One region of the Bifidobacterium angulatum DSM 20098 genome, then DNA from elsewhere that is predicted to be linked to it. Evidence: riboswitches for the same ligand, from Rfam matches in the RefSeq annotation. Region 1 holds a riboswitch; each other region holds the start of a gene.
The links. A riboswitch is a leader RNA that binds a small molecule or an ion and turns the genes downstream of it on or off. The one in region 1 is predicted to bind thiamine pyrophosphate.
Positions count from the first base shown of each region.

Region 1 (5,506 bases):
TCTTCGCATCGTTGATCAGCTGCTTCAGATCCTCGATGGAGTAGATGTCATGGTGGGGCGGCGGGGAAATCAGCTCGACGCCCGGCGTCGCATGGCGGACCTTGGCGATCCACGGCGGAACCTTGGCTCCCGGCAGATGCCCACCTTCGCCCGGCTTGGCGCCCTGGGCGAGCTTGATCTGCAGATCGGTGGCATGGACCAGATAGTCGCTGGTCACACCGAAACGGGCGGAGGCGATCTGCTTGATCTTGCTGTAGCGCAGCGGATCGTTGATGCGATCCTCGGATTCGCCGCCTTCACCGGAGTTGGAACGTGCGCCAAGCTTGTTCATGGCGATGGCAAGCGTCTCATGCGCCTCCTGCGAGATGGAGCCGTAGCTCATGGCACCCGTGGAGAAGCGCTTGACGATTTCGCTGGCCGGTTCGACCTCGGAGATGTCGATCGGTTTGCGGTTCTGCTTGAACTTCATCAGGCCACGCAACGTCATCAGACGGTTCGACGTGTCGTTGATGTGGCTCGAATACTTCTTGAACAGGTCATAGTCACCACGCTGGGTGGACTGCTGCAGCAGGAAGATCGCCTCAGGATCGTTGAGATGGTCTTCGCCGGTGCGACGCCACTTGTAGTCGCCGCCGGTACGCAGGTTGCGATGCGGGGTGGCGGTCCACTGATTCGGATACGCCACGCGATGGCGGATGGCCACTTCTTCGGCGATCTCGTCAAGGCCGACGCCGCCCACACGCGAGGTGGTACCGGTGAAGTATTCGTCGATGACGTCCTTATTGAGGCCAACCGCCTCGAACAGCTGTGCGCCACGGTAGCTCATGATGGTGGAAACGCCCATCTTGGCCATGATCTTGAGCACGCCGGTAGACAGTGCATTGGTGAGGTTCTTCACAGCGGTTTCGGCGTCCACCTTAAGGTAGCCGCGACGCGCCAGGTCTTCGACGGATTCGAAAGCCAGGTACGGGTTCACCGCTGCCGCGCCATAGGCGATAAGCAGCGCCACATGGTGGATCTCGCGCACATCGCCGGCCTCCACGACCATGGAGATCTGCGTACGGGTATGGCGGCGCAGCAGGTGATGCTGCACTGCGGAGGTGAGCAGCAGGGACGGGATTGGCCCCCATGTGTGGTTGGAGTCACGGTCGGACAGCACCAGGAAGTTCTTGCCTTCGGCAATGGCCTCGTCGATTTCGGCGAAGATCTCGTCCAGGCGTTCCTTCAATGCCTTGCCGCCGCCAGCGACCTGATACAGGCCCTTGACCACATACGGCTTGTAATAGCCTCCCAGCAGCTTGGCCTTGTCCAGACGCTTGAGCTGTGCCATCTCGTCGGAGTTGAGCACCGGAAGCGGAATGAGGATCTTCTTGGCATGCAGCTCGCTGTCCGACAGCAGATTCGGCTCGGGACCGATGGCGGATTCAAGGCAGGTGACGATCTTCTCGCGCTCCCAATCCAGCGGCGGATTGGTGACCTGTGCGAACTTCTGGGTGAAGTAGTCGAACAGCATGCGGCTATGGGATGACAATGCGGCAAGCGGAGCGTCGTTACCCATGGATCCCAGCGGTTCCTTGCCGGTATTGGCCATCGGCATAAGCAGCAGCTTCAGATCCTCTTCGGTGTAGCCGAACGCGCGCTGACGACGCTGCACGGACTGGCCGGAGTGGTTCACATGCTCGCGTTTGGGCAGCTGGCTCATCTCGATGGAGTTGCCTTCCACCCACTGGCGGTACGGGTGCTGGGATGCGAGGTTCTTCTTGATTTCCTCGTCAGGGATGATGCGGCCTTCCTCGGTATCGACCAGGAACATCTTGCCGGGCTCAAGGCGGCCCTTGGACACGATATGCTCATCCGCGATCTCCGGCAGCACGCCGGCCTCGGAGGCAAGCACGACATATCCGTCGTCGGTAAGCTGCCAGCGACCGGGACGGAAGCCGTTGCGATCCAGCAGCGCTCCGACCTGAGTGCCATCGGTGAACACGATGTGCGCCGGGCCGTCCCATGGCTCAATCAACGTGTTGTTGTACTCGTAGAACGCCTTGACGTCCGGGTCGAGCTGACCGTTCTTCTCCCATGCCGGCGGAAGCATCATGCATACGGCGTGGGTCAGGGATCTGCCGGCAAGATGCAGCAGTTCGAGGCATTCGTCGAAGGTGCCGGAGTCGGAATACCCCGGGGTGGTGATCGGCAGCAGCGGTTCGAATTCGCCCAGCAGTTCGCTGCTCAGACGCCCCTCGCGGGCGGACAGCCAGTTGCGGTTGCCCTGGATGGTGTTGATCTCGCCATTATGCGCCAGCAGACGGAACGGTTGCGCCAACGGCCAGCTCGGGAACGTGTTGGTGGAGAAGCGGGAATGCACGATGGCCACCTTGGCCTTCATGCGTTCGTCGGACAGATCCAGGAAGAAGGGCTTGAGCTGCATGGTGGTGAGCATGCCCTTGTATGTGATGGTGCGCGAGGACAGGGAGGCGAAATAGATGCCGACCTCATGCTCCACGCGCTTGCGGATGCGGAAGGTCTTACGGTCGAGCGCAACGCCTGCGAGCTTGCCTTCGGGATCGGCCACGACCAGGGTCTTGAACGCGGGCATGCTGGCAAGCGCCTGCAGGCCGAGTCCGTCGGGGTTCGTGGGCACTACTCGCCAGGCAAGTACCTTCAGCCCCTCCTCTTCCACGATTCGGGCGATGGCCTGTTCCTGCTGGCCGGAAGTTGCGATGTCGCGATCGAGGAACGCGATGCCCGCGGCATAATGCCCCTCTTCGGGGAGCTCGGCATCGATGGTCGCACGCATGAACTCATCCGGCATGCTCATCAGGATGCCGGCACCGTCGCCGGTGTTTTCCTCGGCGCCCACTGCGCCACGATGGTTGAGGTTGACGAGCACTTCGATGGCGTCGTCAACGATCTTGCGTTCCGGACGCTTGTTGAGGGTGGTGACCATACCCACGCCACAAGCATCGTGTTCAGCTCCAGGGTCATACATACCTTGTGAATCATGGATCGTCAGATCTAACGGGGCGTGGAAAGTCACCGAAACCACCTTCAATGTTTTTGGGCAAGAAAAGTCTTGCGGTTCTTTAATGCGTGGATTAGAATAACGCGCCCTTGTGTCGTGAATATTTCCGTGTCCATATAACGAATACCCCGAAAAGTCAAGACATACTTTCTTGAGGAGATGTGGAGAATACCCAGCGAACCGGACTCTCATACCAACTCATCCAAGTATCGACGCATGCCGCTATGCTGGTTGCTTGTCTGAATAGTACAGGGGAGCCGATATGTGGCTGAGACGGGCTTTGCCCGGACCCTCATACCTGATCAGGGTAATGCCTGCGTAGGAATGTTACGAACGGTGCACACATACGTTCCCCTGTGTCGGCGATCATAAACTGGTCGTCCTCTATATAAGGAAGAGAGGGGAATTGACATGTCTGCCATGTCGCAACCATCTGTTCAGAACGGATCCGATTCGAAAAAGCTCACTCCAAAGAACGTTTTGCTGGGTTTGCAGCATGTGTTGGTGTCTAATGTGTGGCTTGATCCGGTATTTGTAGCCGGTGCCATTGGGTTGCCGTTGGCCTTGTCTTCGAATATGGTGAACGCCATTTTCATCGTGTCTGGTTTGGTCACGTTGATTCAGGCCACGAAGTTGGTGCGCCTGCCGATTGTGCAAGGTCCGTCTGCCGCATTTGACGCGTTGATGATTGCCGCTGGCACCGCCGGTTCATTGGCTGCGGCCGGCACGTCGATTTTTGTTAGTTCGCTGATTTTCGTGGTGTTGTGTCTGACTCGCGTGATTGAGAAGATGCGTTTTCTATTTGCGCCGATGGTTTCCGGCGTGATTATTTTTCTGGTTGGCGTTTCGCTGTCGAGTTTCACATTGAGTGAGTTTCTTGGCGGTGCTCCCGGCGATGACGGGTTTGCTGATCCGAAGACGCTGGCCGTGTCTGTGGCGACTTGCGTGTTGGTGGTGGTGCTTTCCCAGTTTGGCAAAGGCATGGTCAGGGCGCTTTCCTACTTGATTGCGTTGGTTGTCGGCACTTCGCTCTCCATAGTGTTTGGCATGGCAGATTTTTCCGGGGTCGCGTCCAAGTCTTGGTTCGGTCTTCCTCAGATCATGCCATATGGCGGTTTTGATTTTGATGCTGCGGTTTTTGTACCGTTCTTCATCGCCTATATGGTTGCGATTATGGAGGCGCTTGGCGTGTATCAGGCGGCCAGCGAGATTCAGGGCATCAAGCTTGAGGATCGCCAGGTTCGTTATGGTTTGTCCGGCGAAGCGGCTGGTTCCGCTATTTCTTCGCTGATCGGTGGTTTCACCACTACCGCGTATCCGCAGAATGTCGCTTTGCTTAAGGTTACGGATGAAGGCAAGTCCCGCACCCGCGTGCCGGTGATCATCGCCGGTGTGGTGTTTGTGGCACTTGGTTTCATGCCGAAAGCCGGCGCGATGTTGTCGCTGATCCCCTCCCCTGTAATCGGCGGCATTTTCCTTCCGGCTGCGGCGAGCCTGATCAGCACGGGCTTCAATACACTGCGCAAGGCGGAGCCGGACGACCGATCCCAGGTAGTCATCGGCTTGTCACTGCTGTTGGGTATCGCGTTGCCGAACGCATTGAGCGGTCTTGAGGGCGGCGCTCACGTGTTCTTCTCCAATTCGATTCTGGTCGGAGCGTTCTGCGTGGTGATTCTCAAGGCGTTGCTGATCGATTTACCGAATCTGATCAATCGTCGCAAAACAGGCACGGGCAATGCCGAGGATCAGGCACAAGCTTGATTCACGGTCAACCATTACCGAAAATTCAACATAGGAAAGGAACATTGCATCATGACATCGATGTCGCTAAACACTGAAGCTCAGCAGGTCAAGGCAGATGTGCTTGAGTTCATCGAAAAGTACGGATGCGAAACCGCGCCGGATGAGGCGTTCGACGCGCTCGCACGCCAGATTTTCACTTTTCAGTACGCTCATAACATGCAGTATCGCACGTATTGCATGTCTCGCAGGGTGACTCCGCAGACGTTGTCCAACTGGATGGATATTCCACCGATGCCGGTGGATGGGTTCAAGATGCTGACGCTCACTTCGATTCCCGAAACGGAGTGCGAGGCCGTGTTTATGACCAGCGGCACCACGCATCCCGGCCAGCGTGGACGCAACTATCATCCTGATCTTGAGGTGTGGGACGCTTCGATGATCGGCCCATTCCGTCATTTCATCATGCCTGATCGCGAGCGTATACGCATCGCAGTGCTCTCCCCCGCTTGGGAGATGAACCATAATGGTTCGTTGGCCCGTTATCTGACGCGTGCGCTGGAGCAGTGCGGCAGCGCAGGCAGCGGCTTCTTCTTCCATGAGGATGGTTTGGACTTCGCAGGCGTGGAGAGATTCCTCGATCAGGCGGTGGCCGATGGCGAGCCGGTGATGCTGATGGGCGCCTCGTCCGCATACCTGTATCTGCTCGACTATCTTGCCAAGCAGGGCAAGACCTATGCCTTGGCA
Region 1 is NZ_AP012322.1:993,214-998,719, reverse strand. Features, by position in the region: gene gltB (glutamate synthase large subunit) at 1-3,034, opposite strand, end outside; TPP riboswitch at 3,260-3,362, shown strand; gene BBAG_RS03995 (solute carrier family 23 protein) at 3,431-4,780, shown strand; gene BBAG_RS03990 (LuxE/PaaK family acyltransferase) at 4,841-5,506, shown strand, end outside.

Region 2 (5,506 bases), 320 kb from region 1:
GGTGCTGCAATCCGGCGAAAAGGAAGGCATGCACACGCTCGACCAGGATCTGGCGCGCCTGGTGAACAAGGGCACCGTGAAATACGAGGACGCCCTCGCCAAAGTGCAGGTGCTTGAGGAGTTCGAGAAGATGGCCGGCGCCCGGTCCGTGTTCTAGAAGCGGCGGAGCCGGAATCCGGAGACGCTTTTCTTTCTTCCGTAACCGCCCCAAGGGTGTGAAGCAGACAAACGGCTTCACACCCTTCTGTTTTGAGCAATCCGATCAGAGCGAACGACGGCACATATTCCCTGCTGTTCTGGAGAATTCCGTAGGGGGTTTGCGGTTCCGTAGGTGTTCGCCTTCCGAAACCGCGAATGGAGACGGCTGAAATACAGCGGTTTCCGCAACCGCTTTCCAAGCCCAACCACCTACGGAATGCAAAAACCACCTACGGAATCCCGGACTACAGCTGTTCATACCATTCGTGCTCATCTTCACGCGGCGGCACACCGATCCGCCGCAAAAACAAGCGAGTCACCACGACCGCATGAAAGAAGAACGACCTGGGATAGACTGGGCAGGCATGGATGCTCTGAGGGGCATAATCCAAAAGAGCGCAATCCGAGGAAACGCCTAGGGAAGAGCGATTACAGAAAAAGGGGCTGACGCAGGATGATGTTCTACGATGCCAACCGACGTGGTTCGCGCATTGCGGCGAGGATTCTCATCGCGCTGCTGATCGTGGCCGGAGGCATTGGCATTGCCGGCCGCGGGCAGATTTCCAGCGGCGAGCTGGCAGACATTCGCGCCGTGATCGAATCCGCGAAATCCACACGCGCCACCGCAGCGGCAAGTATGGATTTCGCGCAAGGCACCATGCATGCCAACGATTTCCAAAGCGCCATCACGTCCACTCGCCAAGCCGTTGCCGATTATGACCAGTTGGCCGCGAGCGCCAGTCTCACGCGTTTCACTTCGGATTCGCCATTCGCCCAGTTCGTCTTCACCCCGCGAACCACCCTGCTGGGCACCGTCGACAGGCTCAACAACGCCGCGAATACCATGCAAACGCAAACAGCCGCGCTTATCGACGCCATGGAAACCAGTTTCGCCAACGATTTCCGCACCGATGGCGGGCATTGGATGGTACAGGTCGACGACCCAGCCGCCATCAACGAACTCGTTTCCCGCTATGGCAAGCAGCGTTCATACCAGACCTTGCAGGAGCATCTCGATGATCTGAAAAGCCTGTACAACCTGGAGCAGCGGGTGCGCCAACAGGTGGCGGATTCCATAGCCAGCCTGCACACGGAAGAGACGAACGCGGCGCAGATTGCCGTGCCGACCGAAGCGGGCGCGATGGATGCCGCCGGGTGGCTGGGCACGGCGCAATCGGTGGCGTCCACCTTGGGCGTGCAGGTCAAACAGACCAGCGTATACGGCTGCCCCGGCGCCGACGACAACGGAGACGACAACGCCGACATGGTGATCGGCTTCTTCTGTGGCGGCTCGCAAGCCAGCCGCAACGAGGTGAACATGCTGACCACACACCCGGAGTGGCCCACGGTGGAGCGCAGTCCGCTGCTGGTCGACTACACGAAGCATGAGCTGGCGCATCGTTCGATCATGATCGTGTGCGGCACCACCGAGCCTGAGATCGCCGCGAACCGGACGGAGGCGGTGACCAATTCGTATGCGGTGCAGTTCCTCGGCGCCAGCCGCGAGCGCATCGCAGGCAGTCAGCAGGGTTTGGCCGCGTATGCGATGGACGCGCAGAGCGACCAGATCGCGCAGTCCATTCACAACGGCACCTGTGCGTAAGCCACGCGGTGTCAATGCTTTTACCAGCATCGCGCCGCCATGTCAATACCCTTGGTCAATACCCTTGTATACGTTGAAAACCGTATTTGTACATGCAGGGGGGCTTCCCGCACGCGCGGGAGGCTGAGATAGGCGAACGCCTGACCCTTTGAACCTGTTGGTTAGGACCAACGTAGGGAGCAGCGCAATGAGTGACAGCTCATACACTGACGGCACAGCAGCCGTTTCCGCGATTTCCGCAGCAGACCCGATTCGCGAGCGCATCGCACAGGCGGTGAGCGACGTACGTTCCACCACGCCGCTGGCGCAGTCGTTCACGAATTTCGTCACCATCAACCTGGTGGCGAACGCCCAGCTTGCCGCTGGCGGCACCGCGGCCATGAGCTTTCTGCCGGACGATATCGTGGATACCGCGAAGATCGCCGGTTCGACATACATCAACGTGGGCACGCTGCTGCCGTTCTACAAGGACGCGCTGGCGGACATCGCCCCGAAACTGCAGTATTTGGGCAAGCCGTGGGTGCTTGACCCGGTGGCCGCTGGCATCGGCAAGACCCGCACCGCCATCCTGCAGTCCTTCAAGACTGCTCCCCCGACGGTGATTCGCGGCAACGCCAGCGAGATCATCGCCTTGGACGCCATGTGGGAGCTTGGCGCGAACGACGGCGCTGAAGGCGAGACCACCCGCCCTGCCGGCGTGGAAGCCGTGGACGAGGTGGAAGCCGCCGTGGATGCCGCCAAACGACTGGCACGCTATCTTGCACAGCATGCCGCTGGCGGCAAAGGCGCGGTCGCCGTATCCGGCGCATCCGATCTGGTGACCGATGGCGAGACCGTATACCGTTTGCCCGGCGGCAGCGCGATGATGACGAAGATCACCGGAGCCGGCTGCTCGCTTGGCGGCGTGACCGCCACCTACCTGGCCGTGGCGGAACCACTGACCGCCTCCATCGCGGCATCGCTGCTGTACAACCGTGCCAGCGAAATCGCCGAACGTGAGTCCAACGGCCCGGGCTCCTTCCAGGTCGCGTTCCTCGACGCATTGTGGAACGTCACCGCAGAACAGGTGGCTCAGTCCGAGATTCTGATCGGCTGACCGTCGAAGCGGCTTCCACACGTATCAAGCCGCTTGCCAGACGGGTATGCACGCAGCATTTGGCGCATACCGTCATGCTCCGTGCCGACACACGCGCAAGCCCGTGGACCGGCTTTCCGTGCAGCAGCACGACGCATACAGATACCCGTAACGCGCGGCGAAATCCATCCACACTTTCCTTCCATATCAAGCTATAAGGGGACACCAATGAGCAATAATTTCCCATACGCATCCATGCGCGGCTGTTTCGATCTGAGCGCCTACTTCGTCGTAGGCCCGGAAGATTGCAAAGGCCGACCGGTCACCGACGTGGTGGACGACGCCCTGCGTGGCGGCGCCACCTTCATCCAGCTGCGCGCCAAGAAGATGGACGCCAAGGAACTTACCGAAACCGCACGCGACATCGCGCAGATCATCGAGGACAACAATAAGTCCGACACGGTGCCGTTCGTAATCGACGACCGCGTGGACGTGGTCTGGCAGGCTCGCAACAAGGGCATCAAAGTGGACGGCGTGCATATCGGCCAGACCGATATGGAACCGCGCGAAGCCCGCGCGCTGCTCGGCGAGGACGCCATCGTCGGCCTGTCCGCGGAAACCGAAAGCCTGGTCAAGCTCATCAACGAACTGCCGGCAGGCTGCATCGACTACATCGGCGCCGGCCCGCTGCACGTCTCCACCACCAAGCCCGAAGCCTCCGTGGGCGGCAACGACGGCTCCGGCCACACGCTTGACGAGGAACAGATCAACACCATCTGCGCGGCAAGCGATTTCCCCGTCGTGGTCGGCGGCGGCGTGCACGCCGACGATATGGAGATGCTGGCCTCCACTGACGCTGCCGGCTGGTTCGTGGTGTCCGCCATTGCAGGCGCGGACGATCCGGAAGCCGCCACCCGTGAGATGGTGACGCGCTGGAAGGCCGTGCGCGGCGACAGGAGGCACGGCTACGCGCAACGCCCGGCAGCCGTTGCGGAGAACGCCAGCCAGCAGCCGGCACAGCCCGCCGCAAAGAAGTTCACCAACGCCAAGGAGGCCAAGGCCGCCTCCAAGCTGGCCAAGCAGCAGCGCGTGGACATCGCGGCCCGCGGCTGCACCCAGCGCGACAAGGCGCATATCCGCAAGACCACGCCGATTCATTTCGAAAACCAGTTCGGCACCTACGATCTGGAAGTGCCGTACACCGAGATCAAACTGTCCGACACCCCCGGCGTCGGCCCGAACCCGCCGTTCAAGGATTACAACACGGAAGGTCCCAAGTGCGATCCGAAGGAAGGCCTGGCGCCGCTTCGTCTCGACTGGATCCGCGACCGTGGCGACGTGGAGGAATACGAAGGTCGCCGCCGCAATCTTGAGGATGACGGCAAGCGTGCCATCAAGCGCGGCAAGGCATCCAAGGAGTGGCGCGGCCGCCAGCACAAGCCCATGCGCGCCAAGGACCATCCGGTGACGCAGATGTGGTATGCACGCCACAACATCATCACCCCGGAAATGCGCTACGTGGCCGAACGCGAGCATTGCAGCGTGGAGCTTGTGCGCTCCGAACTGGCCGCGGGCCGCGCGGTAATGCCGTGCAACATCAACCACCCCGAAGCCGAGCCGATGATCATCGGCGCCAAGTTCCTCACCAAGCTCAACGCGAACATGGGCAATTCGGCCGTCACCTCGTCCATCGACGAAGAGGTGGAGAAACTCACCTGGGCGACCAAGTGGGGTGCCGACACCGTGATGGACCTTTCGACCGGCAACGACATCCACACCACGCGTGAGTGGATTCTGCGCAACTCCCCCGTCCCGATCGGCACTGTGCCGATGTACCAGGCGCTGGAAAAGGTGGAGGACGACGCGTCCAAGCTGAGCTGGGAGCTGTTCCGCGACACCGTGATCGAACAGTGCGAGCAGGGCGTGGACTATATGACGATCCATGCCGGCGTGCTCATGCGCTACGTGCCGCTGACCGCCAACCGCATGACCGGCATCGTCTCGCGCGGCGGTTCGATCATGGCCGAATGGTGCCTGCAGCATCATCAGGAAAGCTTCCTGTACACGCATTTCGACGAACTGTGCGACATCTTCGCCAAATACGATGTGGCGTTCTCACTGGGCGACGGCCTGCGCCCCGGTTCACTCGCGGACGCGAACGACCAGGCGCAGCTGGCCGAACTCATGACGCTGGGCGAACTCACCAAGCGCGCCTGGGCCAAGGACGTGCAGGTCATGATCGAAGGACCGGGCCATATTCCGTTCGACACCGTGCGCATGAACATCGAGATGGAAAAGGCCATCTGCAACGATGCGCCGTTCTACACGCTCGGCCCGCTCACCACCGACACCGCCCCCGGCTACGACCACATCACCTCCGCCATCGGCGGCGTGGAGATCGCACGCTACGGCACCGCCATGCTGTGCTACGTCACACCGAAGGAACACCTCGGCCTGCCGAACAAGGACGATGTGAAACAGGGCGTGATCGCCTACAAGATCGCCTGCCATGCGGCCGACATCGCCAAGCACCACCCGCACGCCATGGACCGCGACAACGCGATGAGCAAGGCACGCTTCGAATTCCGCTGGCTCGACCAGTTCAACCTGAGCTACGACCCGGACACCGC
Region 2 is NZ_AP012322.1:669,154-674,659, reverse strand. Features, by position in the region: gene BBAG_RS02720 (type IV pilus twitching motility protein PilT) at 1-157, shown strand, start outside; gene BBAG_RS02715 (hypothetical protein) at 653-1,801, shown strand; TPP riboswitch at 1,888-1,997, shown strand; gene BBAG_RS02710 (hydroxyethylthiazole kinase) at 1,989-2,897, shown strand; gene thiC (phosphomethylpyrimidine synthase ThiC) at 3,105-5,506, shown strand, end outside.
Region 2: another riboswitch for thiamine pyrophosphate. It lies ahead of BBAG_RS02710 (hydroxyethylthiazole kinase); the one in region 1 lies ahead of BBAG_RS03995 (solute carrier family 23 protein).

Region 3 (5,506 bases), 350 kb from region 1:
CAGCGCTGTGGCGATCACGATAAGGGCCATGAAGTACATGATGGACAGTCGCCCGGGATGGCTGAACAGGTGGTCGGTGAGACTGACCCTGCGTATGCGCCTAGCCGGCGAGCTGCTTTTGGACTTGCCCGTGCGAAGCCTCGACAGAGTGATCTTGAAGCGATGCTCCGCCTCAACGGGTTCATCAAGGTCACGTGCCACAGAACCCTCCTAACGTTTCGCATACATGATCTTCCGCCGTATGACATTCTAGTCCGGCGGCGGTCGGGCCGCTCACACGGTGACGAGACAAGACCTGGCGGTTTGAACAAACGATTAGGATAGTGCATAGTGTGACCGAATGCGCTGATATAGGCGGCAAACGGATATCGAACGGATACCGAACAGGTATCGAACGGATGGAGAGCATCGTATGGCAAGACGCAATGCTGTGGTGGTGACGCATAGTCGGTTGCGGCAAAGCGGCACGGTGGTCGGCGAGGCCGTGGGCCAACTGCAGTCGGCCGGATTCAAGGTCACGATCATCGATAACGTCGACCCGCCGGCATTCGGCACGCCATCCCAGCGCGTGAACGACGACACCGAAATCGTGGTCGTGCTTGGCGGCGACGGCACGATTCTGCGCGCAGCCGAACTGGTGCATTGCTCGGAAGTGCCGATTCTCGGCGTGAATCTGGGGCATGTGGGCTTTCTGGCCGAATTTGAAAGCTTCCAGATGAGCGACGCGATCCGCCGTGTCGCCGATCACGACTATCTGATCGACGAGCGCATGATCGCCCACGTGGACGTGTGGTTGCCGGGCGCCAGCGAGCCGATCGAGGACTGGGCCTTGAACGACATCACGTTGGAACGCGAGACACGCGGCAAGATGGTGGAGCTGTCCATCCGTGTGGACGATGTGGAGATGAGCTCCTTCGGCGCGGACGGCGTGATCGTATCCACGCCCACCGGTTCCACCGCCTACGCCTTCTCGGCAGGCGGACCGATCATCTGGCCCAACGTGCAGGCGTTGCAATTAACGCCTCTGGCCGCGCATGCACTGTTCGCCCGCCCGCTGATCATCGGCGCGGATTCCACGTTCACCCTCGATATTCTCGACAGTTCCGTCTCCGACGGGTGGATTTGCTGCGATGGCCGTCGCCAGCGCTCGCTGCCCAAAGGCACACGTGTCGAAGTCAGAGCCTCCCACGACACCCTGCGATTGGCGCGGCTCTCCGGCGTGCCATTCACCAACCGGCTGGTCAGCAAATTCGATCTTCCGGTGGTCGGCTGGCGCGAACACGCGAATCGCAGCAGGTCGGCGCACGGTGAAGCGACGGCCAATGATGGCCAACACGGTGGGCAGAACGGTTGCGACACTGCGAACGCCAGGAGGAATGGCCGCTGATGCTGGAAGAGCTTTCCGTACGTAACCTCGGGCCAATCCGTGACGCGCAGATTGCGCCGGCACCCGGATTCACGGCCATAACCGGCGAAACCGGTGCAGGAAAGTCCATGCTGCTCTCTGCCATACGGCTGATTTCCGGTGGCGCGGCATCCGGGTCGCGCGTGTCGGCAGGGGCAGGCGAAGCGTGGGCGCAAGGCGTGTTCTGCGTGCCCGGCGATTCCGATCTCTCCGGCACCGCGAACGCCGTAGGGACGCTTAGTCCAGCCGGCAAGGCCGTGCAGTATGCCGAGGAGGCCGGCGTCACACCGGAAGACGGCGAACTGTTCCTCTCCCGCGTCGTGCCGGCATCGGGGCGTTCGCGTGCCGTACTCGGCGGCAAGACCGTGCCACGCTCCGTATTGGAAAGCGTGGCAGGAGAGCTCATCACCGTGCACGGGCAAAGCGAACAGCTGCGTATCGCATCCGCGGCCAAACAACGTGAATTCCTCGACATGGCCGCCGGCGACGACGCCCAGCTGGCCGCATACCGCCATGCGTGGGATGAGCTGACCGCCATGGACGAGCGTCTGGCGAAACTGCGTTCGCAGGAGGCCTCCGCACGCCAGCAGGCCGATTATCTGCGCGAATCCATCGCACGCATCGACCAGGTCGACCCACAGCCGGGCGAGGATGCCGAATTGAAGGAACGTCGCGATCGCATCGAGAACGCCGCTGCGATCAGCCAGGGCGTATCATCCGCATTGGCAGTGCTGGACGCCTCGCAGATGAGCGAAGGATCGGATGCGGCCTCGGCCGTCGATTTGGTGAACCGCGCGGCACAGGCATTGCACGGCATCCAGGTCGGCGGCGTGTTCGCCGAGCAGGCGTCGCGATTGGAATCCATTGCGGCCGATCTTGCCGACGTGGTGTTCGCGCTTGTCCAGGAGCTGGACGGTGAGGGTAGCGTAGAGGATCTGGATCGGCTTAACGGGCGCATCCACGAACTGAATGAGCTGATGCGCCGGTGGGGGCCGGAATTGTCCGATGTGATCGCATGGCGAGACAAAGCCGTTTTCGAAGTCGAGGATCTGGATGCTTCCCCCGAGAAGGTGGCGCAGTTGGAATCCGAACGTGAACAGCTCTACCAACGGGCTGTCCATGCGGCCGAAGCATTGCATGAGGTGCGGGTGCAGGCCGCGGGCGATCTGGGGGTGCATGTCAGCGAGGAACTTGGATCGTTGGCTATGGGCGGCGCCTCGTTGCGTATTCGCGTGGCCGAACATGATGGCGGCGACAGCCCCACAGGTTCGCTCGGACCCTATGGCGGCGACGACATCGAATTCCTGTTCACGCCGTTTCCCGGCTCGCCCGAACTGCCGATGGGCAAAAGCGCGTCCGGCGGTGAGCTCAGCCGTTTGATGCTCGCCTTGGAGCTTGTCGCCGCCGAACAACGTGGCAGCGCCGAAGGCATGACGTTCATCTTCGACGAAGTCGACGCCGGTGTGGGAGGCAAGGCGGCAGTGGAGCTCGGTCACCGACTGGCCCGTCTCGCCGAAAGCGCGCAGGTGATCGTCGTAACACATCTGCCGCAGGTCGCCTCCTGGGCGGACAAGCAGTTCGTGGTCGCCAAAACGCAGCAGACGGATGGCGGCATGACCGAAACCATCGTCACCGAGGTGACCGGCGAGGCACGTACCGGTGAGATCGCACGCATGCTATCCGGTAATGCCACCGAAACGTCCCTTGAACACGCCAGGGAGCTTCTGGCCGAATCCACGCTTTGAGCCATGCGGAGGCATCGAATCGCCGATAATCCGCACGGCTCGACCCCGAACGCACGAATCCGCCGACCAGATCGGTCATCAGCAGGCAGGTACACATGACCAACATCCCCTCAACCATTGCCCCCGCATCGGGCAGCGCTCCGGCCACCCACTCGTCCAGCTCCATGCCGAAGGCGGCGATCTTCGATCTTGACGGCACACTGCTCGACTCCATGGGCGTATGGGATCAGATCGACATGGACTTCCTCGCCAGACGAGGCTTCGAGGTGCCAGCCGATTACGTGCCCACCATCAGCGCCATGCCGTTCGAACAGGTCGCGGCGTACACCATCGAGCGCTTCCGCCTGAACGAGACCCCCGAAGCGGTGATGGCCGAATGGGACGATATGGCGCACGAGGCGTACGCCACCATGGTCGAATCCAAGCCGGGCGCTGTGGAATACCTCACCTATCTGCACGATGCCGGCGTGAAACTGGGTGTGGCGACATCGCTGACTCCGTCGCTGCGTGAACCTGCCATGAAGCATGTGGGCATCTTCGACTTCTTCACCACCATCACCTCGGTGGATGACGTACACGGCATAGGCAAGGACCAGCCGGACGTATATCTGCTCGCGGCATCCAGATTGGGTGCCGAACCATGCGAATGCGTGGTGTTCGAAGACATTCTGCCGGGCATTCGATCGGCGAAATCCGTGGGCATGCGCGTGTGGGCCATGCACGACGATTCGTCGGACGCGGATTGGGCGCGTATCTGCGCACTGGCGGACGGTGTGATGTTCGACTTCCACGACGCACCTCGTTTCCTATAACGCGCATGCGCAGCGCGCGGTGGCGCAGCCAGTCGGCGCATATCGCCATAATGAAATCCGCAAATTGCAGGGGAACCCGCGCGTCGGCGCATATTGCAACGCGCACGCGGGTTGAGAAAGGCATACAGCCTGACCCTTAGAACCTGATGGTTAATACCAGCGTAGGGAGGCAACACCATGGCAAGCATGGCATCCGATACCCGTACATACGATTTCGCATTCGATAGCGGCTTCGATCCCGCCAGAGGGATCCGTCTCGACAACCTGCCGCCGTTCGCCCGCAGACTGCGCACCGCCGCCGATATGGTTTGGGAGGACGGCTACAACCAGCCGTTCCTGCGTGAACTCGGCGCCGGCACGCTCGCACAGGAACGGTTTGCCTTCTACCTGTTGCAGGACTACCGTTATCTCGCCGATTACGCTAAAGTGCACGCGCTGGCATTGACCAAGACCCGCGACCCCGAGGTCATGCGTTTCATGGCCGATGTGCAGAACACCATCTTCAACGTGGAATCCTCCGTGCATCGCACATACATGGCCGGATTCGGCGTGAACGAAAACGAAATGAACAATGCGCGCCAATCCGCATTCGCCCGCGCCTACACGTCCAACATCCTCGCAATCGCCTATGGCGGCGACCTGCTGGACATTCTCGTGGCCGTGCTGCCATGCGCCTGGGTGTATGCGGATTACGGCCAGCGACTCGCCAGGGAGTTCGCCGATACGCTGGAATCCAACCCGTTCCGCAGCTGGATCGACATGTACAAGACCGAGGAGTTCTGGAGCAGCTCCGTGTGGCTGATCGAACATATCGAGCACATGGTCCAGGGATTAGGCGAAAACCGTTTGCACGAGCTTGAGGAGATCTTCTGCAACGGCGTGCAGAACGAATACATGTTCTGGTCGAGCGCCTACGACATGCAGTATTCCTGGAAGCCGCAGTGGGACGAGGCCCGCTGAGACTGGCGTTTGTGATTGTTGGGGCGCTGCGTCTCATTTTCATGTACCCGCAGCATTCCATGCCGTTTCGCGACGCGACGGAATCGCTGTACCGGGATAGGGAAGACTCGACGGTCGTACGTTGATGGTCAGAACCGCAACCGCATCTGATGCCATACAACGTTGCCATGCGTGGATTCGGATATGCCCTCGTCCACATACCCCAAACGCGCATAGAAGCCGACAAGCCGATCCTTGCACGTCAACACCAGTCCTGCGCGTCCGGCCTGCCGTGCGTCTTCGATCACCCGCCGCATCAACGCGCTGGCATAACCGCAATGCCGGTATTCGGGTGCGGTGTCCACGCCGAAGACCATCTGCCAGGCGCCATGCGGATCATGCTGGGCGGCATCCGCGTACATATCGTCGCTCAGATCGGGGGAGTCGGTGACGAATCCATTGATGAACGCAACCAGTCGCCCGTCAACGGTGGCGGCGCGTGCAGCCGTTGCCTTGGCATCGTCAGCTGCGTCGTCGATCATCAGCCAGAAGCAATCGGGGTACACCATCAGACGTTCGCGCAACGCATCGGCGCTCGCAGCCTC
Region 3 is NZ_AP012322.1:1,342,002-1,347,507, reverse strand. Features, by position in the region: gene BBAG_RS05510 (TrkH family potassium uptake protein) at 1-39, opposite strand, end outside; gene BBAG_RS05505 (NAD kinase) at 413-1,387, shown strand; gene recN (DNA repair protein RecN) at 1,387-3,150, shown strand; gene BBAG_RS05495 (HAD family hydrolase) at 3,315-3,962, shown strand; TPP riboswitch at 4,021-4,148, shown strand; gene tenA (thiaminase II) at 4,140-4,922, shown strand; gene BBAG_RS05485 (GNAT family N-acetyltransferase) at 5,051-5,506, opposite strand, start outside.
Region 3: another riboswitch for thiamine pyrophosphate. It lies ahead of tenA (thiaminase II); the one in region 1 lies ahead of BBAG_RS03995 (solute carrier family 23 protein).